Regions from separate parts of the Streptomyces sp. NPDC001796 genome, predicted to be linked through region 3. Evidence: riboswitches for the same ligand, from Rfam matches in the RefSeq annotation. Region 3 holds a riboswitch; each other region holds the start of a gene.
What was found. Region 3 has a riboswitch for S-adenosylmethionine ahead of ACFYZE_RS21715 (amino acid ABC transporter permease). Riboswitches for the same ligand answer to the same signal wherever they lie in the genome.
Positions count from the first base shown of each region.

Region 1: linked by a shared signal. The riboswitch ahead of ACFYZE_RS02600 (aminotransferase class V-fold PLP-dependent enzyme) and the one ahead of ACFYZE_RS21715 (amino acid ABC transporter permease) in region 3 are both predicted to bind S-adenosylmethionine.
Region 2: linked by a shared signal. The riboswitch ahead of thrC (threonine synthase) and the one ahead of ACFYZE_RS21715 (amino acid ABC transporter permease) in region 3 are both predicted to bind S-adenosylmethionine.

Region 1 covers NZ_JBIAUC010000001.1:583,616-593,178, forward strand. Annotated here, with positions in the region: gene ACFYZE_RS02580 (cytochrome bc complex cytochrome b subunit) at 1-1,082, shown strand, start outside; gene trpD (anthranilate phosphoribosyltransferase) at 1,219-2,283, shown strand; gene ACFYZE_RS02590 (PRC-barrel domain-containing protein) at 2,380-2,736, shown strand; gene ACFYZE_RS02595 (hypothetical protein) at 2,763-2,933, shown strand; SAM riboswitch class IV at 3,014-3,130, shown strand; gene ACFYZE_RS02600 (aminotransferase class V-fold PLP-dependent enzyme) at 3,318-4,679, shown strand; gene ACFYZE_RS02605 (Lrp/AsnC family transcriptional regulator) at 4,722-5,003, opposite strand; gene ACFYZE_RS02610 (rhomboid family intramembrane serine protease) at 5,000-5,731, opposite strand; gene ACFYZE_RS02615 (hypothetical protein) at 5,889-6,128, shown strand; gene ACFYZE_RS02620 (NYN domain-containing protein) at 6,163-7,512, shown strand; gene ACFYZE_RS02625 (NlpC/P60 family protein) at 7,753-8,793, shown strand; gene ACFYZE_RS02630 (NlpC/P60 family protein) at 9,039-9,563, shown strand, end outside.
Region 2 covers NZ_JBIAUC010000023.1:37,421-46,983, forward strand. Annotated here, with positions in the region: gene ACFYZE_RS31345 (extracellular solute-binding protein) at 1-857, shown strand, start outside; gene ACFYZE_RS31350 (DUF3263 domain-containing protein) at 907-1,134, shown strand; gene otsB (trehalose-phosphatase) at 1,215-2,060, shown strand; gene ACFYZE_RS31360 (trehalose-6-phosphate synthase) at 2,123-3,556, opposite strand; gene ACFYZE_RS31365 (glucosyl-3-phosphoglycerate synthase) at 3,654-4,625, opposite strand; SAM riboswitch class I at 4,819-4,962, shown strand; gene thrC (threonine synthase) at 4,981-6,261, shown strand; gene ACFYZE_RS31375 (MoaD/ThiS family protein) at 6,314-6,589, shown strand; gene ACFYZE_RS31380 (cold-shock protein) at 7,040-7,243, shown strand; gene groL (chaperonin GroEL) at 7,620-9,245, shown strand; gene ACFYZE_RS31390 (NADH:flavin oxidoreductase) at 9,457-9,563, shown strand, end outside.
Region 3 covers NZ_JBIAUC010000010.1:140,192-149,754, forward strand. Annotated here, with positions in the region: gene ACFYZE_RS21690 (NtaA/DmoA family FMN-dependent monooxygenase) at 1-110, opposite strand, end outside; gene ACFYZE_RS21695 (LLM class flavin-dependent oxidoreductase) at 132-1,340, opposite strand; gene ACFYZE_RS21700 (putative leader peptide) at 1,452-1,562, opposite strand; gene ACFYZE_RS21705 (transporter substrate-binding domain-containing protein) at 1,664-2,689, opposite strand; gene ACFYZE_RS21710 (amino acid ABC transporter ATP-binding protein) at 2,766-3,551, opposite strand; gene ACFYZE_RS21715 (amino acid ABC transporter permease) at 3,548-4,531, opposite strand; SAM riboswitch class IV at 4,860-4,969, opposite strand; gene ACFYZE_RS21720 (glutathione S-transferase C-terminal domain-containing protein) at 5,058-5,942, opposite strand; gene ACFYZE_RS21725 (glycosyltransferase) at 6,300-7,469, opposite strand; gene ACFYZE_RS21730 (hypothetical protein) at 7,777-8,541, shown strand; gene ACFYZE_RS21735 (hypothetical protein) at 8,699-9,505, shown strand.

The DNA of each region.
Region 1 (9,563 bases), on a different contig from region 3:
CGATCCTGTCCGTGCCGATCGTCGGCACGTACCTGTCGTTCTTCCTCTTCGGCGGCCAGTTCCCGGGCGGCGACTTCGTGGCCCGGTTCTACTCGATCCACATCCTGCTGCTGCCGGGCATCATGCTCGGCCTGGTGGTGGGCCACCTGATCCTGGTCGTCTACCACAAGCACACGCAGTTCGCGGGCCCCGGCAAGACGAACACCAACGTCGTCGGCATGCCGCTGATGCCGGTGTACATGGCCAAGGCCGGAGGCTTCTTCTTCCTGGTCTTCGGCGTCATCGCGGCCATCGCGGCGATCGCCACCATCAACCCGATCTGGGCCATCGGCCCCTACCGTCCGGACCAGGTGTCCACGGGCGCCCAGCCCGACTGGTACATGGGCTTCTCCGAGGGCCTGATCCGCACGATGCCGGGCTGGGAGATCAACTTCGCGGGCCACACGCTCGTCCTGGGCGTGTTCGTCCCGCTGGTGATCTTCCCGCTGGTCCTGGTCGCGATCGCGGTCTACCCGTTCATCGAGTCCTGGGTCACCGGCGACAAGCGCGAGCACCACATCCTGGACCGCCCGCGCAACGCTCCGACGCGCACCGCGTTCGGTGCCGCCTGGATCTCGTGGTACTTCGTACTGCTGGTCGGTGGTGGCAACGACCTGTGGGCCACCCACTTCCACCTGTCGATCAACGCGATCACCTGGTTCGTCCGCGTCGCCTTCTTCGTGGTGCCGGTCCTCGTGTTCATCGTCACCAAGCGGATCTGCCTCGGCCTGCAGCGCCGGGACCGCGACAAGGTGCTGCACGGCCGCGAGTCGGGCATCATCAAGCGGCTGCCGCACGGTGAGTTCATCGAGGTCCACGAGCCGCTCAGCCAGGAGCAGCTGCACACGCTCACGGCGCACGAGCAGTACAAGCCGGCCGAACTCGGCCCGACGGTCGACGAGAACGGCGTCGAGCGGAAGATCAAGGGCTCCGCGAAGCTGCGCGCCAAGCTCAGCAACGCGTACTACGGGGAGAACAACCAGATCCCCAAGCCCACGGTCGAGGAGTACAAGGAGATCACGAGCGGCCACGGCCACCACTGATCGCTGCACGCCACGCCACGGTGGAGGGCCCCGTCCGGTGTTCGGACGGGGCCCTTCGCCATGCTCCCGGCTGGATAGGGTGGACCTGTTCGAGACTCGCGTCCCGTAGTCCGGGACACCGACCCAGGAGCGGCTTATGAGCGCTGTGCACCCCGCTGGAGGCGACACCGCGGCGGGCCGTTCCTGGCCCCAGGTGCTGAACGGGCTCCTCGAGGGCCGCGACCAGAGCGCGGACGACACGGCCTGGGCGATGGACCGCATCATGCGCGGCGAGGCGACGGACGCGCAGATCGCCGGGTTCGTGGTGGCGCTGCGGGCCAAGGGCGAGACCGTCGAGGAGATCACCGGTGTGGTCCGGGCGATGTACGAGCACGCCAACGTGATCGAGGTGTCGGGCCGCACGGTCGACATCGTCGGCACGGGCGGCGACGGCGCGAAGACGGTGAACATCTCCACGATGTCGGCGCTGGTGGTGGCCGGCACGGGGGCCAAGGTCGTCAAGCACGGAAACCGCGCGGCCTCGTCGGCGTCGGGCTCGTCGGACGTCCTGGAGAAGCTGGGCGTCAACCTCGACCTCACGCCCCAGCGGGTGGCGCAGGTCGCGGAGGAGGCGGGCATCACCTTCTGTTTCGCGGTGAAGTTCCACCCCGCGCTGCGCCATGTCGCCGCCGCGCGCGGTCAGCTGGGTATCCGGACCGTCTTCAACGCCCTCGGCCCGCTGACCAACCCGGCGAAGGTGAAGGCCCAGGCGGTCGGCGTCGCAGACCCGCGACTGGCGCCGATGATCGCGGGGGTGCTCGCCGAGCGCGGCAACTCCTCCCTGGTGTTCCGCGGCGACGACGGCCTCGACGAGCTGACGACGACTGCCACGTCCCACGTCTGGATCGTCCGCGACGGCAAGGTCACCGAGGAGACCTTCGACCCGCGCGACGCCGGTATCGAACTGGTCCCGGTGGAGGCCCTGCGCGGCGGCGACCCGTCCCACAACGCCGAGGTCGCCCGCCGCCTCCTCGACGGGGAGACGGGCCCGGTACGGGACGCCGTCCTGCTGAACTCGGCAGCGGCCCTGGTGGCGCTGGAGCCGGGTGACGGCCCGCTGGCGGACCAGCTCCGCACCGGCATGGCCAAGGCCGCCGAGTCGATCGACTCGGGAGCGGCCAAGCGCGCCCTGGAGCGGTGGGTGGCCGCCAGCAACGCCTGACTCCTGGCAGGCCCGCGGAAAAGGCCAGGTCAGGCTGGCTGGAGTACAGTGAGACAAAGGCAGCTCCTCCCCCCGCGGGCCGCAAGGAGGCTGGGCATGATCCATTCAGCCGATATCCGCGAGTGGCGCAACCGGGACGTGATCGACGCCAAGGGCCGCAAGATCGGGTCCCTGGAGGCGGTGTACGTCGACACCACCACCGACACGCCCGCCATGGCCACCGTCCGCACCGGGATGGTGACCCGGCAGAGGCTCGTCTTCGTCCCCATCGACGAGGCGACGGTGGGACCCGGATACGTCCAGGTGGCCCACTCCAAGGGGCAGGTACGCAAGGCGCCGTCCATCGGCGTGGACGACGTGCTGCCGATCGAGCGGGAAGAAGAGATCTTCAAACACTACGACAGGGCCTATGAGCCCGGCGCCGACCGCGGACGCCGCCTCGCGCGCCGCTGATCCCCGGGCCGAAGGAAGTGGTCACCATGGCGGTCTTCCTGTTCCTGATCCTCGCGGCGGTCGCCCTCGGCATCATCGGCGCGGTCGCGAAGGGGCTGTTCTACCTCCTGATCATCGGCATAGTGGTGTTCCTGGCCAGTCTCGTCCTGTTCGGCATGCGCTGGGGGCGGCACTCGAAGCACCACCTGGTTCGGTGACGCACCGGGACGGGTCCGCCCGTCCCGGTATACGGACAGAAGTTGCGAGCAGCTGATCACTTGCCGTAACTTCCACATCAGGTCATGAGCGACAGTCATTCGGCCCCGGCCGACTGTCCGGCAACCCTCCGTCCGTGGCGGGGTGCCCCGGGTGAAGACCAGGTCGCAGGCAGCGAGGTCTGCGGCAAGCGCGGACCCCTCGTTCCTTCCAGGGGTCCTGGTCGTTCGAGGGAGCCTTCCGTGAGCAAGCGAATGCGCTAGGGCCGCAGAGCCCCGCCTCCGCACACCCTTTTCTCCTTTCACCTTCTCCGTGCCGTGGATACCGTTGCGCCCTTGCGCGCCTCCGGCACCGGTGAGTCTCGCCTGCCCTACGGGAGTACACCCATGTCCGTCTCCACCCTTGCCGCCGACCAGTCCGTCTGTGCCCCGCTGCCCGTTCTGGGCCGTGATGTCACCGTCCCGCTCGTCACCGGCGGCGACGTCACCTACGCCGCGCTCGACTACGCGGCCAGCGCCCCCGCGCTGCAGCGCGTCTGGGACGACGTGGCGGCGTACGCCCCTTACTACGGCAGCGTCCACCGCGGCGCCGGCTACCTCTCCCAGCTGTCCACCGACCTGTTCGAGAACGCCCGCCGCACGGTCGCCGACTTCCTCGACTGCCGCGACACCGACCAGGTGGTCTTCACCCGCTCCACCACCGACTCGCTCAACCTCCTCGCAGCCGCCCTCCCGGCCGACTGCCAGGTCTTCGTCTTCGAGACCGAGCACCACGCCTCCCTGCTGCCGTGGCGGGACGCCCGGGTCACCTACCTCGACGCCCCGAGCAGCCCCCGGCAGGCCGTCGAGACCCTGGAGCGCGCCCTCGCCGACCGCGAACCCCACGGCCCGGCCCTGGTCTGCGTCACCGGCGCCTCCAACGTCACCGGCGAGCTGTGGCCGGTGCGCGAGCTGGCGGCGGCAGCCCACGCGCACGGCGCCCGCATCGTCCTGGACGCCGCCCAGCTCGCCCCGCACCACCCGGTGTCCGTCAAGGACCTCGACGTGGACTGGGTCGCTTTCTCCGGCCACAAGCTCTACGCCCCCTTCGGCTCCGGCGTCCTGGCCGGCCGCGCCGACTGGCTGCGCCAGGCCGAGCCGTACCTCGCGGGCGGCGGCGCCAGCCGCAAGGTCACACGCAGGACGGACGGGGGAGTGGACGTGGAGTGGCACGACACGGCGGCCCGCCACGAGGCCGGCTCCCCGAACGTGATCGGCGCCTACGCCATCGCCTCCGCCTGCAAGGCCCTCACCGAGGCCGGCTTCGACACCCTGGTCGCCCGGGAGCAGCACCTGATCCGCAAGGTCAGGGAGGGCCTCGCCGACGTTCGCGAGGTCAGGGTCCTCTCCCTCTTCGGCGACGACTCCCCCCGCGTCGGCGTGATCTCCTTCGTCGTCGAGGGCTGGAACAGCTCCCACTTCGCCGCCGCTCTCTCCGCCGAGTACGGCATCGGCGTCCGCGACGGCCTGTTCTGCGCCCACCCGCTGATCCGCACCCTGCTCGGCAGCGACCCCCAGACCCAGGGCGAGTGCGGCGCCCCCGAGGCGGCGCCCGGAGAGAAGTCCCTCAACGCGATCCGGGTGAGCTTCGGCGCCGGCACCCCCGACGAGCATGTGGAGCGCTTCGTCAACGCGGTGAAGGAACTGGTGAGCGACGGCGCGCGGTGGCAGTACCGCACGGAGAACGGCCGCTGCGTCCCGGCGGTCTGAACTGGCAGGGCCGGTGAGGCGGTGTTCAGCGGATCGGGCGGATCAGGAGTCCAGCCCGATCGCGAACGCCGCCTCCAGGTCGTGCTGGGAGTACGTACGGAACGCCACGTGGGTGTCCGTCGCCTCCACCCCCGGGATCTTGCTGATCCGCCCGGGGATGACGTCCGCCAGTTCCTCGTGCTCCTTCACCCGCACCATGGCGATCAGGTCGTACGTCCCCGTGACGGAGAAGACCTCGCTGACGGAATCCAGCGAGGCGATGCTCTCCGCGATCTCGGGGATCCGGTCCACGCTGGTCTTGATGAGCACGATCGCGGTGATCACGGCTGCTGTTCTCCCTCGGGGGCCTCGGCTGGTGGCTTCACCCTACTCGTAGGCGTGTAGCGCACCCACGCGTAGAGGAACCCCAGCGAGAACCCCACCAGGTGGGCCAGGTAGGCCACCCCGGGCCCCTGCGCGGCCCGGCCCGCCGCCATCCACTGCAGGGACGCCCAGAACGGCAGCACCACCCAGGCCGGGAACCTCAGCGGCAGGAAGAACAGGAACGGGAAGAGACTGGTCACCCGCGCCTTGGGGAAGAGGAACAGGAACGCACCCAGGACCGCGGAGATCGCCCCGGACGCTCCGACCAGCGTCTGCGCCGACGCGGCGTTGGCCGCCGCGTACCCCAGCAGCGCCAGACAGCCGCAGCCCAGGTAGAACAGGGCGAACTCCACATGCCCCATCCGCTCCTCGGCCATGGCCCCGAAGACGTAGAGGAAGAGCATGTTGCCCAGCAGATGCACCCAGCTGCCGTGCACGAACAGCGCGGTCGCGGGCGTCAGCGCCGCCCGCGGGGCCCCGCTGAACAGCTCCGCCGGCACCACGCCCCAGCGGGCGAAGTAGGCCCGCTGAGCGGCGAGCAGCGCGTCCCCGGTCCCGTAGGCCGGACTCAGCCCCGCGGCCGGTCCGACGACGAAGAGCGCACAGCACAGGACGATCAGCCCGTACGTCACCGGCGCCGACTGTCCGCGCAGCGCTCCCACGGCCGACCTGGTCCAGGTGCTGATCATGGTACAGAGCATGGCGTAACCGGACCGATCCGCACAGAGTGCCTCGCCGCCGTGGAACGGGCGGGCGGCGGGTACTCGCCAGGCCGTAGGGTTACGAGCCACACGCTCCAGGGAAACTGGCGCATCACGGAGACTGGAAGAAGGAAGAGCACCCACGATGACGGTTCCCCTGCCGACGGAGACGACCCGCTGGCGCTGCACCCTCTGTGGCAACCTCACCCGTTTCGACGTGACCCGCTCGTCGAAGGTCGTCGAGTACGTGCACCTCGATCTGGCCGGGGAGCCGAAGGTCGAGGAGCGCGAGGTGGTCAGTGAGACCATCGAGTCGGTCCGTTGCCGCTGGTGCAACGCGGCCGACCAGGTGGAACTCGTGGACAGGCCGGGCGCCGGCTCCTGAGGGAGGCGGCCCCGCAGGGCGTATGGGGTGAAGGATGGCTGAGACCAAAGGCGGGGAGCCGGTCGACGGCACCGCTGAGGTGCTCGACCGTCCGCTGCCCGACGGCGTGCGCCGCCGGGTCGTGCAGATCGTGTCCGACGGTTTCGGCGGGCTGACCCTCGCCGAACTGCCCGCACAGCTGCGGCAGTACGCCCGGTTCACCCCGACCCGCCGGGCCAAGTTCGCCGGCAACGCCATGGCGGCGGCCGTGGAGACCGACGCGCTGTTCCGGCAGCGCATCGCCGAGAAGCTCAGAGAGGCCCAGCCGGAGCTCGCCGGCGCCCTGGACTCCGGCTCCCCGCCCCCGGCCGCGGACCCGCTCGACGTGGCGGCCGCGGCCTATGTGCTGCGCCCGGCGGGCTGGGTGAAGCTGGTGACCGCCGCCGGCGAGGAGGCCCAGCGCGTCGACGCCGAGCGCGCCGACGAGGAGAGCCGGGCCGAGCTGGAGCGGCTGCGCGCGGAGCTGGCGGCCGCGCGCGAGCACACCCGCACCGAGACCGAGCGGTTGCGGACGGAGCTGGACGCGGCCCGCAAGGAAGCCGACTCGCTTCACCGCAAACTGCGAGCCGCCCTCAGCGACGTCAGACGCGGCGAGGCCGCCCTGCGCAAGGCCCAGGGCGAGATCGAGGCGGTGCGCGCCGAAGGGCAGGTCCAGCTCTCCGCCGCCGAGAGCGAGACCCGGCGGCTCAAGGCGCGTCTGAGCGAGGCGGAGGCCACCGTGGAGGCCACTCGCAGGGCGGCGCGCGAGGGGCGCAGCGTCGAGGACATGCGGGTACGGCTGTTGCTCGACACCCTGCTCGACGCGGCCCAGGGGCTGCGCCGTGAACTGGCGCTGCCACCGGTCTCCGTGCGGCCGGCGGAGACCGTGGACGCGGTCGAACCGGGACGAATGACCCCGAAGGACATCGCCGCCCGTGCGCTGTCCGAGAACGATCCCGCGATCCTCGACCAGTTGCTCGCACTGCCCCAGGTGCACCTGGTCGTCGACGGTTACAACGTCACCAAGACCGGCTATCCGCAGATGCCGCTGGAGAAGCAGCGCCTGAGGCTCCTCGGCCAGCTCTCCCAACTCGCCGCGCAGACCGGCGCCGAGGTCACCTGTGTCTTCGACGGGGCGGAACTGGCCGCACCGGTGCTGCTCGCTCCGCCGCGCGGGGTGCGGGTGCTGTTCTCCAAACCGGGCGTCACGGCCGACGAGTTGATCCGCCAGCTGGTACGCGCCGAGCCGCCGGGCCGGCCCGTCATCGTCGTCTCCACGGACCGCGAGGTGGCCGACGGGGTCGCGCGGGCGGGAGCGCGCCCGGTCGCTTCGGCGGTGCTGCTGAAGCGTCTCTCGCGCGGCTGAAATCAGGCCTTAGATCACCTACGTCGCCAACCGCAACGTACAGGCTCAATGCCCGAATTGACGGAACCGTCACGCGACTTAGCGTCAGGGCTGCCTCACTTCCTGTGCGTCATGTGCAAAGAATGCCTTGCGTGACAGGATTTTTTGCTGTGAGGATTTGAATTCATCACGACGAGGTCACTAGGGTCTGGCCTCGAACCTCCGAGCGGGTGATCACTCAGAAGAAGGAGCCTGCTTCCAGTGGCGTCCCACCGTCGACCCAAGCAACCGAGCCGTGCACGTGTGACCGTGCTGACCACAGCGGCCGCCGCCGCTGTCGCGTTCAGCGCGAACGCCGCCAACGCGGCGCCCAGTGCCAAGCCGAGCGTGGACGAGGTCAAGTCCAAGGTCGACAAGCTCTACCAGGACGCGGAGAAGGCCACCGAGCAGTACAACGGGGCCAAGGAGAAGCAGGAGAAGCTCCAGCAGGAGATATCCACCCTCCAGGACAAGGTCGCCCGGGGCCAGGACGAGCTCAACAAGCTGCGCGACGGCATCGGCACCATGGCCAGCGCCCAGTACCGCACCGGCAGCATCGACCCCTCCCTCCAGCTCTTCCTCTCCTCGAACCCGGACGACTACCTCGACAAGGCGTCCACCCTCGACCAGTTGAGCAGCCAGCAGGTCGAGGCGCTGAAGAAGATCCAGGAGAAACAGCGCGAGCTGGCTCAGGAGCGTCAGGAAGCCACCGACAAGCTCAAGGACCTCGCCGCCACCCGCACCGAACTGGGCAAGAAGAAGCAGGAAGTCCAGGGCAAGCTGGCCGCGGCGCAGAAGCTCCTCAACAGCCTCACCGCCCAGCAGCGGGCCGCCCTCCAGGCCGACCAGGACCGCGCCAGCCGGGCCAGCGAGCGCACCGCGCTCAGTGTGTCCGTCGGCGTCGGCTCCGGCCGGGCCGGTGCCGCCTTCTCCGCCGCCCAGAGCCAGATCGGCAAGCCGTACGTCTACGGCGCCACGGGCCCCAACGCCTACGACTGCTCGGGTCTGACCTCCTGGGCGTACGCGCAGGCCGGCGTCTCCATCCCGCGTACCTCGCAGGAGCAGGCGAACATAGGCACCCGCATCTACTCGGTCAACGACCTCCAGGTCGGCGACCTGGTCTTCTTCTTCAACGACATCCACCATGTGGGTCTCTACGCGGGCAACGGCCAGATCCTGCACGCACCGCGCACCGGCACCGTCGTCCGCTACGAGTCGATGTCCACGATCGGCGGGCCGTTCATGTTCGGCGTCCGGGTCTGATTGCCGGTTCCCAACCGGCCCGGTTACCCAGTTCCTCGAACCGCACGACACCACACCGCCCGAACGAGCGAATTCCAGCGACTCCTGCTGACTCCACGCCCCGCCGATGACCTGCGTCAGCGGCGGGGCGTCGCTCTGTCGGCCGCTCGAGGTCTTTGGACCCCCGGTGATCACCCCGCTACTGTCTGCCGCGTTTCCCCCGCCGTCCGGCGGGGGGTTCGTCAGCGGAAGGAGAGCGACCGGTCGTGGGGTCCCATCGCCGCCTTGCACCGTCCGGCATGCGCCAGGGCGCCAGTGCCGCGGAGTCCAACCGAGCCCTGAAGAGGGCAGCCGCCGTACTGTCCGCCGCAGCGGCGGCCGCGGCGACACTGGGCGCCGTACCGGCGAACGCCGCGCCACGCGACACCCGGGCCACCGTGGACCGGCTGTACCGGGAGGCGGAGCAGGCCACCGAGGCCTACAACAAGGCCGGGGAACGCGCCGACGCGCTGCGCCGGGACGTCGGCCGGGCACAGGACAGCGTCGCCCGGCAGCAGGACCGCGTCAACAGCATGCGGGACGCGCTCGGTGCGCTCGCCGGGGTCCAGTACCGCTCCGGCGGACTCGCCTCCTCCCTCGCGCTGCTGCTGTCGGACGACCCCGGCGAGTACCTCGACAAGGCGGCCGTGCTGGACCGGATGGGCGCCCGCCAGGCCGGTCAGCTCAAGGAACTCCAGGCAGCGCTGCGCCGGTTGGCCCGGGAACGCGCGGTCGTGGCCGGTGAGCTCGCC
Region 2 (9,563 bases), on a different contig from region 3:
CCCAGTACGGCATGCCGTTCGCCGCCTCCACGCGGATCCTCTTCTACAACAAGACGCTGTTCTCCGAGGCCGGCATCACCACCCCGCCGCAGAGCTGGAGCGACCTGGCGACGGACGCGCAGCTGCTCAGGGCCAAGGGCGTGAAGTACCCCTACGCGCTGCCGCTGGGCCCCGAGGAGGCGCAGGCGGAGACGATGCAGTGGCTGCTCAGCGGCGGTGCCGGCTACCTGGACGCCTTCGGCTCCTACGACCTCGACTCCACGCAGAACGTGGCCACCTTCACCTGGCTGAAGGACAACCTGGTGAGCAAGGGGCTGACGGGCCCGGTGGCGCCGGGGAGGCTGAACCGCGCCGACGCCTTCGCCGCGTTCACGCGTGGCGAGGTCGGGATGCTGAACGGCCACCCGTCCCTGATGAAGGCGGCGCGCGAGAAGGGCGTGAGGTTCGGCATGGTGCCGATGCCCGGGATCAACGGCCGGGCGAAGTCGACCATGGGCGTGGCGGACTGGATGATGGCGTTCCGGCAGGGCGGCCACAAGGACCAGATCCGTGAGTTCCTCGACTACGTGTACAGCGAGAAGAACGTGCTGTCCTTCTCCCGGGAGTACGACCTGCTGCCCGTGACGAGCTCCGCCCAGGAGGCCATGGCGCAGTCGTCCAGGGACCAGGACCTGGAGCCGTTCCTCCAGGAGCTGCCGAGCGCCGAGCTGTACCCGGTCGGCAAGACGTCGTGGGCGACCGTCAGCGCGGACATCAAGAAGCAGATAGGCAAGGCGGTCGGCCCGGACGGCAGCCCGGCGGCGATCCTGGGCCAGCTGCAGCGGGCGGCCGTCACAGCGGACAACGCGGCCCGCTGACGGCAGGCACGCGGGGGAGCGTGTCGGACCCACCGGTTACGGTTCCCCCATGGACGACCTGAACCCGAGAGAGAAGGCCATCCTGGCCCTGGAGGGCCGCGGTTTCTCCGGGCCGGGGGCCAAGGAGCGGGCCATACGGGAGCAGCTCCATCTCGCCCCCGTCCGCTACTACCAGCTGCTCAACGCCCTCCTCGACGACCCCAGGGCCCTGGCCCACGCCCCGGTCACCGTCAACCGCCTCCGCCGCATCCGCGAGGCACGCCGCGCGGAACGCTGAGCGCGTGGCCCTGGGACGCGCCGGGCGCGCCCCCGTGACCCCGTGGGTGCGCCCGGCCCCGCGCCGATAGGGTCGGACCCATGGGCAGCCACACGGACTCCTTGCCGACGCCCGCCACCCCGGCCGGGCGTGACGGTCTCGACGCCATCCTCGCGCGGCCCGAGCGGGCCGTCCTCGCCTTCGACTTCGACGGGACGCTCGCCCCGATCGTCCCCGACCCCGACCAGGCCCGCGCCCACCCCGACGCGGTCCCCGCCCTCGCGGCCCTCGCCCCGAAGGTCGCCTCCGTCGCGGTCGTCACCGGCCGCCCCGCCGGCGTCGCCGTCCGCCACGGCGGCTTCGCGGGCGTCCCCGGACTCGACCACCTCGTCGTCCTCGGCCACTACGGCGCCGAACGCTGGGACGCCCGAACCGGCACCGTCACCGCCCCGGCCCCCCACCCCGGAGTCGCCGCCGTCCGCGCCGAACTCCCCGGCTACCTCGACGAGATCGGCGCCTGGCGCGGCACCTGGATCGAGGAGAAGGGCCGCGCCGTCGCCGTCCACACCCGCCGTGCCGAGGACCCGCAGGCCGCCTTCGAGGCCCTGCGTGAACCCCTCGCCGACCTCGCCGCCCGCCACGGCCTGATCGTCGAGCCCGGCCGCATGGTCCTGGAACTGCGCCCGCCGGGCATGGACAAGGGGGTGGCCCTGTCGGAGTACGTCCGGGAGACCGGCGCCGAAGCGGTCCTGTACGCGGGCGACGACCTCGGCGACCTCCCCGCCTTCGCCGCCGTGGACAAACTCCGCTCCGACGGCGTCTGCGGCCTCCTCGTCTGCAGCGGCAGCGACGAGGTCACGGAACTCGCGAAGAGGGCGGACCTGGTGGTCGACGGCCCGCAGGGGGTCGTCCGCCTTCTGCGGTCACTGTCACGAAGGCTGAGCTGAGGCGCGCCCGAAGGCGCGCCCCTGCGGGAAACACCCACCGGCCCGCACCCGGAACTAGACCCTCAAACCTCCAGCGCAGCCAACTGATCCAGGAACCAGCGGGCCGGCGGAAGCGCCGTGGCCTGCGCAGCGAGCCGCTTCGAGCGCTCCGCCCGCTCACCCGCCGGCATCGACAACGCCTCGTGCAAGGCCTCCGCCGTCCCCCGGATGTCGTACGGATTGACCGTCACCGCGTCCTCGCCCAGCTCCTCGTACGCCCCTGCCTCCCGCGACAGCACCAGCGCGCACCCCTGGTCCGACAGCACCGGAACCTCCTTGGCGACGAGGTTCATGCCGTCCCGGATGGGGTTCACCAGGGCCACGTCGGCGAGCCGGTACGCGGCGAGAGAGCGCGCGAAGTCGTCCTTGACGTGCATCTCGACCGGGGTCCAGCCCGGCGTCCCGTACCTTTCGTTGATCTCCGCGGCCACCCGCTGGACCTCCGCCGTGTACTCCCGGTAGACGGCCAGGTCCTGGCGGGACGGGTACGCGAACGCCACGTGGACCACCCGTTCGCGCCACTCCGGACGGGACTCCAGCAGCTCCTCGTACGCCAGCAGACCCCGCACGATGTTCTTGGACAGCTCCGTCCGGTCCACCCGCACGATCACCTTGCGGGGGCGGCCGTCGGGGCCGGTGCCGATCTGCTCCCGCAGGATCGCCATCCGTTCGTCCACATCCGGCCGGTGCGCCCGCTCGCGCAGGAAGTCCGCGTCCGCGCCCAGGCCGTGCACGCCGATCCGGGTGTTCCCCAGCCCGCCGACGAGCGCCTCGCAGCACCCGGCGAAGGCGTCCGCCCACCGCTGGGTGAGGAAGCCGAGCCGGTCGGCGCCCAGCATGCCGCGCAGCACCTGACCGGCGATGTCGTCCGGAAGCATCCGGAAGTAGTCCACCGGTGCCCACGGCGTGTGCGAGAAGTGACCGATCCGCAGGTCCGGCCGCAACTGCCGCAGCATCCCAGGGACCAGCGTCAGGTGGTAGTCCTGCACCGCGACCGCCGCCCCCTCGGCCGCCTCCTCGGCCAGCGCCTCGGCGAACGCGCGGTTGTAGGCCTCGTACGACGTCCACGCGTGCCGGAACTCCCTGCCGAAGACGGGCTCGAGCGGCGTCTGGTACAGCATGTGGTGGACGAACCACAGCACCGAGTTCGCGATGCCGTTGTACGCCTCGGAGAACACCGTCGCGTCGATGTCGAGCATCCGGACCCGCCGGCCGCCGGTGTGGGCCGGATCCAGTGCGCCACCCGTGCGGCGTACGGCCTCGCGGTCGCCGTCGTTCAGGGCCGCGCACACCCAGACCGCGTCCGCGTCGGAGCCGATCGCCGACAGGCCGGACACCAGGCCGCCTCCGCCACGTTTGGCGGTGAGCTGCCCGGAGTCGTCCAGCGCGTACGAGACGGGGCCGCGGTTGGAGGCGACGAGGATGCGGGCGCCGTGCGCATGCTGCGTGGAAGCCATGCCACGAAACCTAGCCCGCGCCGAAAACGCTCAAACGTACGGTTCGGCCGTATGCGGAGCCGTGTCCGTCACGTCCGGGCGTCCGGCTGCACACGGTTCAGGCCACCTTTCGTTCCATGTACTCCGCGATCTCCGCCATCGGCGGCCTCTCCTCCGTGTCCACCCAGTAGGTCCGGGGCTCGAAGCCGTCCGCCCCCCGTTCGAACTGCGTGAGGGCCGGGCGGACCAGATGGCCGCGGGCCAGGCGGAGCTGGGCCGTACGGTAGATCGCGGCGGCCATGCGGCCGAGCGCCTGCCCGTCCTGGTGGCGGTGCTTGCGCACGCCGACGTCGACCTGGGCCAGCGCGTCCAGGCCCACCAGGTGCAGCGCGTCCACCAGCATGCCGAGCTCGACGCCGTACCCGACCGGGAAGGGAAGCCGTTCCAGCAGGGAACGGCGGGCCGCGTACTCGCCGCCGAGCGGCTGGACGAACCCGGCGAGCTGCGGCCAGTGCATGTTGAGCAGCGGGCGGGCCACCAGTTCCGTGACGCGGCCGCCCTGTCCGGCCGTCCTGCCGGAGGCGAGCGAATCGAACTCAGTGCCGAGCGGCCGGTCGTACATCGCCTTCACCAGGTCCACGTCCGGGTCGGTGAGCAGCGGGCCCACGATCCCGGTCACGAAGTCCGAGGAGAACTCCCTCAGGTCCGCGTCGACGAAGCAGACGATGTCCCCGCCGGTGACGAGCAGGGAGCGCCACAGCACCTCGCCCTTGCCGGGCACGGCCGGTATGCGCGGCAGGATCGTGTCGCGGTGCACCACTCTCGCGCCGGCCGCGGCGGCGACCTGGGACGTGCGGTCGGTGGAGCCGGAGTCGACGACGACGATCTCGTCGACCAGCGGGACCTGCCGCACGAGGTCGTGGCGGATGACGGAGACGATCTCGCCGACCGTCTCCTCCTCGTTGAGCGCGGGCAGCACGACGCTGACCGAGGAGCCCGAGGCTCGCTTCGCGGCCATGATCTGGTGGAGCGGGCGGTCGGTGACGGACCAGGAGCGGGTGCTCAGCCAGCGCTCGACTTCTTCCAGCACAGTCTGCGGCTCCTCACGTTCGTACGGGGTGGGGGGTGAGTCGGGGACGGTCGAATGTCTCTCTTGTGATCCATCTCGCGGTTCGGACGACTATCTCAACTCTCCCGGCCGTCGGTTACAGTCTTGAACAGCGCCGGTGACCATCGCATGTCGGGGTCCGCCTCGGTCCGTCGTCGGCGAAACAACCACATACAGCTCATCCAGAGGGGCAGAGGGACACGGCCCGGTGAAGCCCCGGCAACCCTCCAGTCGGCTCTCGTCTTCGCAGGCGGGGCTCCCGGCTAGGGAAGGTGCCAATTCCGTCTCACGGCGAGATGCGTCGTGAGGAAGATGAGGAGAAAGGGCCTCGCCTGACATGGCTGTGCAGACAGTTGCAAGCACCACCGACTCCGTGAACCTCGGCCCCGCCGCGGCCCTGTCCTGCCGCGAGTGCGGCCACCGCGTGCCGCTCGGTCCGGTCTTCGCCTGTGAGGAGTGTTTCGGCCCGCTGGAGGTCGCCTACGACTTCTCCGGCTACGACACCGAGGAGCTGCGGAAGCGTATCGAGGCGGGCCCCGCGAACATCTGGCGCTATGCGCCGCTGCTGCCGGTCCCGGCGGACGTCGCCGACAAGCCGAACCTCAACCCGGGCTGGACCAAGCTCGTCAAGGCCGACAACCTGGCGCGCGAGCTGGGCGTCACCGGCGGGTTGTATGTGAAGGACGACTCCGGTAACCCGACGCACTCCTTCAAGGACCGCGTGGTCGCCCAGGCACTCGAGGCGGCGCGCGTCTTCGGCTTCACCACCCTGTCCTGCTCCTCCACCGGTAACCTCGCGGGCGCGGTCGGCGCCGCTGCGGCCCGTGCCGGCTTCCGCTCCTGCGTGTTCATCCCGCACGACCTGGAGCAGGGCAAGGTCGTCATGGCCGCGATCTACGGCGGCGAGCTCGTCGGCATCGAGGGCAACTACGACGACGTGAACCGCTTCTGCTCCGAGCTGATCGGCGACCCGGCGGGCGAGGGCTGGGGCTTCGTCAACGTCAACCTGCGGCCGTACTACGCGGAGGGTTCCAAGACCCTGGCGTACGAGATCGCGGAGCAGCTCGGCTGGGAGCTGCCGGACCAGATCGTGGTGCCGATCGCCTCCGGCTCGCAGCTGACGAAGATCGACAAGGGTCTGCAGGAGCTGATCAAGCTCGGGCTCGTCGAGGACAAGCCGTACAAGATCTTCGGTGCGCAGGCCGAGGGCTGCTCGCCGGTGTCGGTGGCGTACAAGGCGGGCCACGACGTGGTGCGGCCGCAGAAGCCGAACACCATCGCCAAGTCGCTGGCGATCGGCAACCCGGCCGACGGCCCGTACGTCCTGGACATCGCCCGCCGCACGGGCGGCGCCGTGGAGGACGTGACGGACGAGCAGATCGTGGACGCCATCAAGCTGCTGGCGCGCACCGAGGGCATCTTCGCCGAGACGGCGGGCGGCGTGACCGTCGGTGTCACGCGCAAGCTGATCGAGAACGGCGTCCTCGACCCGGCGAAGACGACGGTCGTCCTCAACACCGGGGACGGTCTGAAGACGCTGGACGCGGTGGCCGACACGGGGCTGACCGTGACGATCCGTCCTACCCTCGAGTCCTTCCGCGAGGCCGGTCTCGTCTGACCTCCTCCCGCCACAACCCAGCAGCCGTACCCCGACCGGAGGTCATCCCCCCATGAGCGTCAACGTCCGCATCCCCACCATCCTGCGCACCTACACGGGCGGCCGGGCCGAGGTCACCGCCGAGGGCGCGACCCTCGCCGAGGTCATCGCCGATCTGGAGAAGAACCACACCGGCATCGCCGCACGCGTCCTGGACGACCAGGGCAAGCTGCGCCGCTTCGTCAACGTCTACGTGAACGACGACGACGTCCGCTTCGAGCAGGGCCTTCAGACCGCCACCCCGGACGGCGCGGGCGTCTCCATCATCCCCGCGGTCGCGGGCGGCTGACGGTCCCTCGAACGCAGGATCCTTACCCTCGGTAACGCAGGTAACCGAGAGTTCATCGAATTGCCCTCTCCGTGAGAGAAACGGAGGGGGCAATTCTGCATGGTTGAGCGCGGTAGAGTTGGGGAACGGCGCTCCCGGGCTCCCCTTCCGGATCCGCGATCACCTGCCGCGTGCCCGACAAGAAGCAGCCAAAGTGTGCAGGGTTTTTGCGCCATTCATTCCCTTTGCCCGGCCCGACTTGCCCTGAATTCGGGTGAATTCTCCGTATATTCCCGACCGGTCGGACCCCGAATTCTCGTCCGATTGACCTGTTGCAGACGGCAGTTGGACAGATACATTCAGCCGCGGTCGACGCGTTCCGGCGCACGCCCCCAACCGTTGGGGGGTGAGGTCTGACCCGGATCCGCGAAGTGTGGATCTGTGCAAGGGCCAGTAATAGGGGAGTTAGGCATGGCTCAGGGCACCGTCAAGTGGTTCAACGCGGAGAAGGGGTACGGCTTCATCGCGGTCGACGGTGGTGCGGACGTCTTCGTCCACTACAGCGCGATCCAGATGGACGGCTACCGCACCCTTGAAGAGGGCCAGCGGGTCGAGTTCGAGATCTCGCAGGGTCAGAAGGGCCCGCAGGCGGACATGGTCCGCGTGACCGCCTGATACAACGCGCCGACGACTGAACTGTTCGACGTGTCGAGGGGCCCGCATCCCGTCCGGGATGCGGGCCCCTCGGTCGTGTCCGGGGTACGGGCCCTCGGCCGTGTCCGGTCACGGCTTCTCCAGGGGGCGCGCGGCAGCGTCCACCTGCGGATCATGCTCCCGAGTTCACCTTCCGATACCCCGGAGCGGCTTGCACTCGGCAGGGGCGAGTGCTAATCATTGGCGTTAGCACTCTGAAGGTGAGAGTGACAACAGAAGGACCGGGTCGGTGAGGCCGCGGGCCGGGTGGGGCAAGGAACCTCCGGCCGGGGCCGTCCGTCGCGGGCGCGGGCGCGGTCCGAAGTAATCACCCCCAGTCCTGGAGGGACCACTTCACATGGCCAAGATCATCGCGTTCGACGAGGAGGCGCGGCGCGGCCTCGAGCGCGGCATGAACCAGCTCGCGGACGCCGTCAAGGTGACCCTCGGCCCCAAGGGCCGCAACGTCGTCCTCGAGAAGAAGTGGGGCGCCCCCACGATCACCAACGACGGTGTCTCCATCGCCAAGGAGATCGAGCTCGAGGACCCGTACGAGAAGATCGGCGCCGAGCTGGTCAAGGAAGTCGCCAAGAAGACGGACGACGTCGCCGGTGACGGTACGACCACGGCGACCGTGCTCGCCCAGGCGCTGGTCCGCGAGGGTCTGCGCAACGTGGCCGCCGGTGCGAACCCGATGGCCCTGAAGCGCGGCATCGAGAAGGCCGTCGAGGCCGTCTCCGCCTCGCTGCTCGAGCAGGCCAAGGACGTCGAGACCAAGGAGCAGATCGCCTCCACGGCCTCCATCTCCGCCGCCGACACCCAGATCGGCGAGCTGATCGCCGAGGCCATGGACAAGGTCGGCAAGGAAGGCGTCATCACCGTCGAGGAGTCGCAGACCTTCGGTCTCGAGCTGGAGCTCACCGAGGGCATGCGCTTCGACAAGGGCTACATCTCGGCGTACTTCGCCACCGACATGGAGCGTATGGAGGCCGTCCTCGACGACCCGTACATCCTGATCGCCAACTCCAAGATCTCCTCGGTCAAGGACCTGCTCCCGCTGCTGGAGAAGGTCATGCAGTCCGGCAAGCCGCTGCTGATCATCGCCGAGGACGTCGAGGGCGAGGCCCTGTCGACCCTGGTCGTCAACAAGATCCGCGGCACCTTCAAGTCCGTCGCCGTCAAGGCCCCGGGCTTCGGTGACCGCCGCAAGGCCATGCTCGGCGACATCGCCATCCTCACGGGCGGCGAGGTCATCTCCGAGGAGGTCGGCCTCAAGCTGGAGAACGCGACCCTGGACCTCCTGGGCCGCGCCCGCAAGGTCGTCATCACCAAGGACGAGACCACCATCGTCGACGGCGCCGGCTCCGCCGACCAGGTCTCGGGCCGCGTCAACCAGATCCGCGCCGAGATCGAGAACAGCGACTCCGACTACGACCGCGAGAAGCTGCAGGAGCGTCTGGCGAAGCTGGCCGGCGGCGTGGCCGTCATCAAGGCCGGTGCCGCGACCGAGGTGGAGCTCAAGGAGCGCAAGCACCGCATCGAGGACGCCGTCCGCAACGCGAAGGCGGCCGTCGAGGAGGGCATCGTCGCCGGTGGTGGCGTGGCTCTGGTCCAGGCGGCGCAGACCTCCTTCGAGAAGCTGGACCTCGAGGGCGACGAGGCCGTCGGCGCCGAGATCGTCCGCAAGGCCCTGACCGCCCCGCTGACCCAGATCGCCGTCAACGCCGGCCTCGAGGGCGGCGTCGTGGTGGAGAAGGTCCGCAACCTCACCCCGGGCCACGGCCTGAACGCCGCGACCGGTGAGTACGTGGACATGATCGCCGAGGGCATCATCGACCCGGCGAAGGTGACCCGTTCCGCGCTGCAGAACGCCGCCTCCATCGCCGCGCTGTTCCTCACCACCGAGGCCGTCATCGCCGACAAGCCGGAGAAGGCCGCCGCGCCCGCCGGTGGCGGCATGCCGGGCGGTGACATGGACTTCTGATCCTTCCGAGGATCGGTACCAGTCCTTCCGTACGAGGGCGGCACTCCCTGTCTGTGGCAGGGGGTGCCGCCCTCGGGCGTGTCCGGGATCACTCGGGTGCCCCGACCGGCCGGGAATGTGGGGCAGCGCATAGGCGGTTGCTTCAGAAGCTGCAACAATGCGCGCGCACATACCAGTCGGTTAACACAGCGATCCCCGAGGAGCCCCTCCCGTGACCGTCACCACGCCCGCCTCCCGCGCGGCCCAGATCCTGTCCCGCCCGATCGCGCTGGGTGGCCTCACCGTCCCGAACCGGATCGTGATGGCGCCGATGACCCG
Region 3 (9,563 bases):
AAGGAGCTGAACTCGATGTGGCTGCCGGCGGCCGGGTCGCTCCACACGGTGGTGTTGTTGACGCCCGGGAAGTGGGCGGCCAGATGGATCTGCTTCAGCGGCTTGCTCATGGTGGGTGCGGTCCCTCCGGCTCAGGCGGTCGCTGCGGCGTAGCGGTTGGCGGGGCGGGCTAGCCCGAGCAGTCCGCGCAGGGTGTCGGACTCGTAGGCGCGGCGGAAGGCGTCACGGCGCTGGAGCTCGGGGACCAGGCCCCGGGTGATGGCCGGGAGGTCATGGCCGGCGACCGCGGGGCGCAGCCGGAAGCCGGTCAGTCCTGCGGACCGAAACTCCTGCAAAAGGTCGGCGAGTTGAGCGGGGGTGCCGGTGAAAACGCGGGCGTCGCTGGTGTACTCGTGTCCGGCGAGATCGTCCAGGCGCTGCTTGCGGGCCGCGGCCCTGGCCGGGTCGTCGTCCAGGAAGACCACGAGATCGCCGAAGACGTGCAGCGGCTCCTCGGCACGGCCCGCCCTCTCCTGCTCGGCACGGATCTCGGCGACGATCGCCCGGGCGTGGTCGGCGTCGTACGGGGTGACGTAGCCGATGTCGGCCTGGCGGGCCACCAGCCGGTAGGGGACGGTCTGGTGCGCGAGAGCGGTGACGATCGGCTGGCCCTGCGGCGGTCGGGGCGTGATGGACGGTCCCTTGACGCTGAAGAACTTGCCCTCGAAGTCGATGTAGTGCAGCTTGTCCCGGTCGATGAAGCGGCCGGTGGCGACGTCCCGGATCTCCGCGTCGTCCTCCCAGCTGTCCCACAGGCGCCGGACGACCTCGACGTAGTCGGCGGCCTCGTCGAACAGGTCGGTCACGACGCCCTGGGCGTCCGGGCTGTCGTAGGCGTAGATCCTCGGGATCGTGCGGCGACCGAAGTGCGCGGCCTCGTTCGGACGCGCGGTGATCTGTACGCGCAGGCCCGCACGGCCCGTGCTGACGTAGTCCAGAGTGGCGATCGCCTTGGAGATATGGAACGGCTCCGTGTGGGTGGCCACCACGGTCGGCACCAGCCCTATGTGCCGGGTCAGTGGCGCGACACGGGAGGCGATGAGCACGGCGTCCAGGCGTCCGCGCACCTGGTCGGTGCGCTCGTCCGGGTCGAGGAAGTCGGAGGACTGGGGTCCGAGCCCGTCCTCGATGGTCACGAAGTCGAGCAGACCGCCTTCGGCCTCGGCGATCAGGTCGGCCCAGTATCCGGCCGTGAACAGGTCCCGGGGCCGGGCCACGGGCTCGCGCCAGGAGGCGGGATGCCAGCCGGTGCCGTCCAGGGCGACGGCAAGGTGCAGGGGGGAAGGGGAAGTCGAGGACACGAGTGGGTGCCTTCCTGAAGTCCGTACAGGAACGCCGGCCGGGGTGAGCGGGCGCGGCGGAGGGCGGGCGCAGCGAGACGGGGGGTACCCCCGGCCGAGGGCTGGGGACGGTCAGGAGCAACAGAGCGCGCCGGCCACGCGCAGCAGATCGATGTGGGCCCGGGAGTGCAGAAGCGGACGGCGGGACGGGGTCAGGACGCGGGCGTGCACGGTACGGGTCACGTCCTGCACCTCCGTCCGTACGGCCGTCGTGGCGCGCAGCTCGTCGTCAACGACAACAGCCCGGCTCCGCCGTCTGTTCCGCACTCCGGGAATCCCTTCGGTCAGGAGTTGTCGAGCGGCAGCCCGGGCGGGTTGACCTCGGACTTGGCGACGGCCTCGTTGGACAGGTTCCAGGCGGCCAGCCACTTGGCGTACTGGCCGTTCTGGATCAGGTGGTTGACGGCGTCGGCGAGCGGCTTCGCGAGCCCGCTGTCCTTCTTCGCGGTCGCCGCGATCAGGCCCTGCAGGGACTCGCCGGCGCCGGAGAACTCGCCCGCGTTGCGGGTCGCCTGGGGCGTGTTCGCGACCTGCCTGATGTGGTAGGCGATACCGGGGTTGGGGCCGAAGTAGGCGTCGATCTTGCCGCTGGACAGCGCCAGGTAGGTGCCGTTGCGGTCCGGGTAGTACTTGACGGTGAGCTGCTTGCCCTCCTTGGCCAGCTTGGCCTTCCACTCCAGGAGGATCTTCTCCTGGTTGGTGCCGGAGCCGACGGATACGGTCCTGCCGGCGAGGTTCTCGTAGGTGCCGCCGAAGTTCCAGGTGCTCTTCTTCGGCACCTCGAAGGCCAGGTTGTCCTGCCGGTAGGAGGCGAACTCGTACTTCTTCTTGCGCTCCTCGGTGTCGGTGACGTTGGAGAAGGCCACGTCGACCTTGCCGCTGTCGATGCCGACGAACAGGTTCTCCCAGGTGAAGTTCTTCAGCACGGGCTCGAGGCCGAGGGTGGCGGCGACCAGGCGGCCGAAGTCGGGTTCGGCGCCGGTGAGGGTCTTCTGGTCGCTGCCCACGTACGCCAGCGGTGCGAAGCCGGAGGGCAGGGCGCCGATGCCGATCTCCAGCTTGCCGCTCTTGCGGATGGCGTCGGGCAGTTCGGCGTTGAGGGACTTCACCTCGGACACCTTGAGGGCGGTCTGCGTGGCGGCGCCGTTGGAGAGCTGGCCCACGGTGACCGTGCCGGAGGATGCGCTGTCCGTGCTGGTGGCGGCGTCGCTCTCGCCCCCGCACGCGGCGAGTCCGGCGGCGAGGGAGGCGACGGCGGTGCCTGCGGTGAGGCCGCGCAGGAGTCGGGTGCGGAGACCGGTGGTGGGCATGGTTGTCCTTGTTCTGTGAGCGGTGGCGTTGGTGGCGTTGGGGGGAGGTCGTGAGAGGAGTGCGGGACCGGCGGGTTCAGAGCACCTTGCTCAGGAAGTCCCGGGTCCGCTCGTGCCGCGGGTTGTCCAGGACCTGGGCGGGCGGCCCCTGTTCGACGATCCGGCCGTCGTCCATGAAGATCACCCGGTCGGCGCATTCGCGGGCGAAGCCGATCTCGTGGGTGACGATGACCAGCGTGGTGCCGCCGCCGGCCAGGTCCTTGATGACGGCCAGCACCTCGCCGACGAGTTCGGGGTCGAGGGCGGAGGTGGGTTCGTCGAAGAGGATGACGCCGGGCCGCAGGGCGAGCGCGCGGGCGATGGCGACGCGCTGCTGCTGGCCGCCGGACAGCTGCCGCGGGTAGGAGCCGGTCTTGTCGGCGAGTCCGACCCGGCCGAGCAGGTCGAGGGCCAGGTCCCGGGCCTCCTGCTTGGTCAGCTTGCCGGTCGCCACCGGCGCCGCTGTCACGTTCTCCAGCACGGTCAGGTGCGGGAAGAGGTTGAAGTTCTGGAACACGAACCCGATGCGGCTGCGCTGCCCCAGGATGACCCGCTCGCTCAGCTCCTTGAGGTGGTCTCCGTGCCGGCGCACGCCGATGGGTTCGCCGCCCACGCTGACATAGCCGCGGTCGGGCTTCTCCAGGTGGTTGATCACCCGCAGCAGCGTGGACTTGCCGGAGCCGGACGGACCGAGGATCACGGTCACCTCGCCAGGCCGTACGGTCAACTCCACGCCGTGCAGCACCTGGTGGGTGCCGAACGCCTTGTGCACGTCGTGCACCTGGATGGCGGCGGGGCGGGTCTGAAGCGTGTCGGTGGTCATACGGCGGCCTCCCTGCGCGCACGGGCCCGCAGCTCGGCGAGACCGGTGCGGAGCTTCTGCAACGGGGTCGGCGGCAGCGCGCGGGTGGCACCGCGGGCGTAGTACCGCTCGACGTAGAACTGGACGACGGACACCAGGCTCGTCAGGATCAGGTACCAGACGGTGACGACCAGCAGCAGCGGCACGATGTCGCCCGGGTAGGTGCTGCCCATGGTCTGCGCGGAGCCGAACAGGTCGAGCAGCGACACGTAGAACACCAGTGAGGTGCTCTTGATCAGGCCGATCAGCTGGTTGACGTAGTTCGGGGTGATGGACCTGAGAGCCTGCGGAAAAACGATCCGCCTGAACTGGTGGCCCTTCGGCAGACCGAGCGCGGCGGCCGCCTCGTGCTGGCCCTGGTCGACCGAGAGGATGCCGCCACGGACCACCTCCGCCGCGTACGCCGCCTCGTTGAGGCTCAGCCCGACGACGGCGACGACCATGTCGGTGGCGAGCTTGGACTCGTCGAAGCTGAAGAAGGCCGGGCCGAAGGGCACGCCGACGCTCAGCGTCTTGTACAGGGCGCTGAAGTTGTACAAGAAGATCAGCACCACGATCAGCGGTATGGAGCGCAGCGCCCATACGTACGTCCAGCTGACCGCGCGCAGGACCGGGCTCTTCGAGAGCCGGGCCAGTGCGAGCACGATTCCGCCGATCAGGCCCAACACGGCGCTGAGTGCGGTGACTTCGAGCGTGATGAGCAGCCCGTCGAGGATCGTGGGGCGCAGGAACCAGTAGGCGAAGCGGTTCCACTGGTAGAACGGGTTGGACACCAGGCCGTGGACGAACTGGGCCACGAGGACCAGCACGATCGCCGTGGCGATCCAGCGGCCCGGCCGGCGCAGGGGCAGTACCCGCTGGGCCGCGGGGGGCGTGGCCGCGATGTCTTCGTCTGGTGGCGCCGGGGCGAGGGACACGGCGGCTCCGGGGGGTTCACTCATGACAGGCTCCAGCGGAGTCGGACGCCCCGGGCGGCGCGCCACGGCACCGCCCGGCGGCGCGGGCCGCGGCGTGACGAGGCTGGTGAAGCGTGAGTGCACCGGGGACGGGACGGGACGAGGGCACACCGCGGCGGCGGTGAGCGTCAGGGATTCAGAACGCCGTCAGCCGTGACAGCGGGCAGAGCCCGGGGCGGTACACAGTGCGCTGCTGACGCGGAGCAGGTCGACGGAACGGTTGGCGCACAGCAGGACGCAGCCGGGGAGCCGCACCGCGGCTGTCCTCGAGGCTGCGTACATCACTGTCTCCGTCGTTCTTCCGGCCCGGGGGGCCAAGCGCTTACCGAAACGTCGTCCGGTCGGGTCGTCACCTGGGGCACCCCACCGCGGTGCGAGGGTTGCCGGTCAGCCAGCCAGGGCTTGTCGCTGACGCTCATGACCTTTCTGGCCGTAAGTCAATACAGGCGCCACAGGCAATGTCAACGTGCGTCCAGCAGGTGATACGTGCTCAGCGACGCCGTTCTCCCTCTCAACCGGTCCAGTCGGCGGCGGCGTTGGGGACGTGCGAGGCCCAGTCCAGGATCTGCACCGCGGCGCCCGCGGCCTCCAGTCCCCGACAGTGCGCGTGATGCCGCCGGGCGATGCCGGCGTGGTCGAGGTGCGGGCCGAAGGCCGGGTGCGCGGCCAGCCGGCGGGCGTACGCCCACAGGTGCGGGTGGTCGGCGATGCGGTGCACGGCGGCGGCGTCCAGGTGCCAGCGGTGCACGGTGTCGAGTTGCACCAGGCTCACCCACAACTCCACGTCCGCTGCGGTGAGCCGGTCACCGAGCAGGTACTCCTGACGGGCGAGCCGTCCGTCCAGCGACCGCAGGGTGCACAGCAGCGAGGTGAGCGCGGCGTCCCGTTCCTCCGTGCCGGCGTCGACCCGTCCGGCGCGCTGGGCGGCCCCGTCGATGCCCTGCTCGCACAGCCGCTGGACGCCCTCGATCTCGGCGTTCGACCCCAGCGGATACAACGCGGGGTGGCCGGTGCCGAAGTGCCGCGCCAGGTCGCGCATGATGTCCGGAGCGTGGGTGCTGACGATCCGGCCCGACCAGTCGTCGCTGAGCACCGGTGCCAGGGCGGCTCCGGGGTAGCGGTGGGCACTGGCCTCGTACAGCGGACGCAGCGCGGAGTACTCGCCGCCGGGTCCGTCGGGCACCGCGGGCAGCAGGGTGACGGGACAGACGTCCTCGAGGCCGAGCAGGCTGTGCGTGATGGCTATCCGCAGACAGTGCGGACACGCAAGGGACAGGTGGAGACGGTAGCGGCGCGGCACGGCGTAGTGGCCGCTGCGCGCGTCGCAGCCGATCCGGCCGCGGAAGGCGGGGACCGGCTGTGCGGACGGGAGTGCGGTCAGGGCATGGGCGGACATGTCTCTCCCGGGGTTCTGGGACGCGAGGGTGCGGGGGTGTGGCCCACGGGCAGGCGGCGCTCCCCGGCGCGAACGGCGCGAGGTGGCGGGGGCCGGGGGCGGGGCGTGGCTCCGCCGGTTCAGCGCCGGGGGCTGCTCGCGCTGCAGACGCGCAGCAGATCGATGTGACGGCGGGAGGTCAGCAGGAGGGACTGCCGGCGCGCGCGGTGAACACGGCTGATGACCGGCCTCAGGCACCCCATGTTTCCCTACCTGTCCACTAGGAAATCTCCTCTGAAGTGTCGATCCGGCTCAGGCGCACGTCAAGGGGGGTGTCCGGGAAGGCGGTGAAGGCGGGGTTTCCGACGCCGGCAAGGCCTAGCGCTTGCGCTTCGTCGTCTTCGTGGCCTTCGACCGCTTGGCGGCCTTTCCCACTCGGGCGGCCTTCGGCCGGGCCGTCGGGGAGTACGGCTTGGGCACGCCCGCGGCACCCAGGGCCGCGAACTCCCGGTTGGCCTCGGTCTGGCGGCGAACGGCGTCCGGCAGGTCCGGCATGGCCAGCAGCAGGTCGCACGCACGCAGGGAGCCGGCGTGGTCACCCACATGGAAGGCCGCGATCGAGAACTCGAAGAGCAGACCCCAGCGGTACACCCAGGGCTTGGTGAACAGGTCGTCCGGTTCCGGTCGGCCCACGACGGCACCGAGGATGGAGTACGCGATGTGGTGACGGCCCTGGACGCGCAGCCGCGAGGCCAGTTCGTAGCAGGCCTCCAAGCGCCGGGGGCGCGACTCCCAGGCCCGGGAGAACGCGTCCATCGCACCGGCCCAGTCGTCCATCTTCTCGGCCCTGAGGATGCCGGCCTCCAGCAGCGAGCAGTACACCTCCTCGGGCCGGCCACCCATCGCGGCACGCCGCTCGTACAGCGCGATCGCTTCTTCCGTGTGGCCCAGCTCGCGCTCGATCCCGGCCAGGGAGAAGACGGTCAGCGCGTCGGAGGAGTCACCTTCGAGTTCACGGCGCAGCAGGCGCGCGTCGCGCTCGAGCTTGCCGCTGCGGCAGCCGCCGTCGGCGCGGTCCTCGATGACGAGCGCGTCGAGGACCTCCTCGACGTCGGGCTCGTCGGCGCGGGGCTCGTGGGCGACGCCTTCGTAACGCCACAGCCAGTCGCCCCGCATGAGGTGCTTGAAGCGGTGCGGGGCGCCCGGGACGTCATGGCGCAGCAGGTACGAACCCGCCGTCAGGTGCGGCAGCGGGGCGTCCTGGCGCATGACATGGTCGGCGTCGAGGGTGAGGATGTAGTCGGCCTTGCCGCGGGCGTGCCGGATGTTCCGCGTCCGGTTGTGGCCCAAGTCGATCCAGGGTTCTTCGAGGAGTTCGCCGGGGATGCCGTCGAGCATCGTGCGGACGAGGTCCTGGGTGCCGTCTGTCGAACCGGTGTCGGAGATCACCCAGGTGTCGATCAGGTGGCGTACGGAGCCGAGGCACCGCTCGATCACGCCCGCCTCGTTCTTGACGATCATGCAGAGGCAGATGGTCTGCTTGCTCACGGCCTCACCGGTCTCGGGATGACGATGTCCTGATGGAGAGGCGGTCAATGTGACACAGGCCGGTTCCACTCCCACCCATCCACGCGGAGGGCGGGACGCAACGGCGCCCGATTGGCCGCGCACCGCGAAGCGCTGGGAATCCTCATCGTTCAATGGTCATCGCCTCATCAAGGCACCCCGCTTAGACCGATTTGCTGATGTGTGTGCGTGTTTTGGGCGAGAAGTCGCAATTGTTTGTTTTGCCTGGGCCAAGCTCACTCTCGGATTCGGGGACCTGCCCGAAGAGGTTGACACAAGGAGCACACACATGAGTCCTGAGTACAGGACGACATCGCTGCTCGGGCCGCTGGCGCGAGACAGGTTCAAAAAGGCCGGCATGATCGCCTCGCTCGCGATGGTGATGGCCACCGGCGTGGCCGCCCCCGCCGCCCTGGCCTCGCAGAACGCCCACGCGCACAGGACCGTGTCGTCCGGCGGCGACAAGTGCGACGACGACAACCACCGCGCGGTCGGGATCGGGGGCGACCACGACAAGGACAAGGACAAGAACAAGGAGAAGAACAAGTGCCGCGGCGCGACGGGGGCGACGGGGGCCACCGGTGCGACGGGTGCCACCGGTGCGACGGGTGGCACAGGTGGTAAGGGTGGCACGGGTGCCACGGGTGGTACAGGTGCCACCGGTGGTACAGGTGCCACGGGTGGCACGGGTGCCGCGGGTCCGTGCATCGACATCGACGCGGTGCAGGAGACCGGCAACTTCGACCTCCGAGCCGCGCTGACCCCCGACGGACGGACGTTCGCGGGAATTCGTAGCGACACCGGCATGCCGCCTGTGACCGGCGCCTTCGTGTGGACCGACCTCAGCACCCCCAACCACGCGAACTACCCGAAGAACGCGTGCGCCGTGTCCATCAACGAGCACGGCGCGTCCGCATCGGACAACCACCCGGTCCGCATCGATGTCATCACCACTGCCGGGACGGTGTTCGAGACCACGTGTACCGTCGTCCCGTCCGGACCCTCGCTCGACTGCGACGACAACCCCTGGGTCCAGTTGACCACGCCCGCCTAGGCTCAGCTTGGTCAAACGGGCCCCGCCCTGCCTGAGCCGCCCTCCTGTGAGCACCCCGGGGGGCGGCTCCGGCTGTGGCAACTCATGCACCAGAAGCCCCAAAACAATGGCAAAGGCCTCTGCGGAAACATGAGTTCCCCATGTCATCGTGCGTGCCATGAGCACTGAGCACCTCCTTGATGACCGGTCCGACTTCCACGCCCATCCCCGCATACGCCGGACGGCGAACAAGGTCCCGGAAGTCACCGTCTACTTCTGGATCATCAAGGTTCTGACCACCGGAATGGGCGAGACCGCCTCCGACTACCTGGCCCGACTGCTCGGCCCGATCCCCGCGGTCGGCCTCGGTGCCCTCGCCCTGCTCGGGTCACTGGTCCTGCAGTTCGCGGTGCGCCGGTACGTGGCCTGGGTCTACTGGACCGCCATCGTCATGGTCAGTGTGTTCGGCACGATGGCCGCCGACGTCCTGCACGTGGGTCTCGGCGTCCCCTACACCCTCTCGACGCCGCTGTTCCTGGTGGCGCTGGCCGCCGTCTTCGCCCTGTGGTACGCGAGCGAGCGGACCCTGTCCATCCACAGCATCTCCACGCGGCGCCGTGAGACGTTCTACTGGGCTGCCGTGCTGGCCACGTTCGCGCTCGGCACGGCCGCGGGCGACCTGAGCGCCACGATCGGCCTCGGCTACCTGGGGTCCGTCGTCCTGTACGCCGTGGCGATCTGTGTGCCGGCGGTCGCCCACCGCGGGGGTCTGCTCGGCCCGGTGGTCGCGTTCTGGTCCGCGTACGTCATCACCCGCCCGCTCGGTGCGTCGATCGCCGACTGGATGGCCCTGCCTCACAAGCGCGGCGGGCTGGACTGGGGTCTGGGCCCGGTCACCCTGTCGTGGACGGTCGCGATCCTCGGCTTCGTGGCCTACCTGGCGGTCTCGCGACGCGACGTCGGGAGCGAGTCGGCCGCAGTGTGACATGGCACCGCCCCGCCTGCCGCTGGTGCGGTCAGGCGGGGCGACGTCGTGTCGGTGG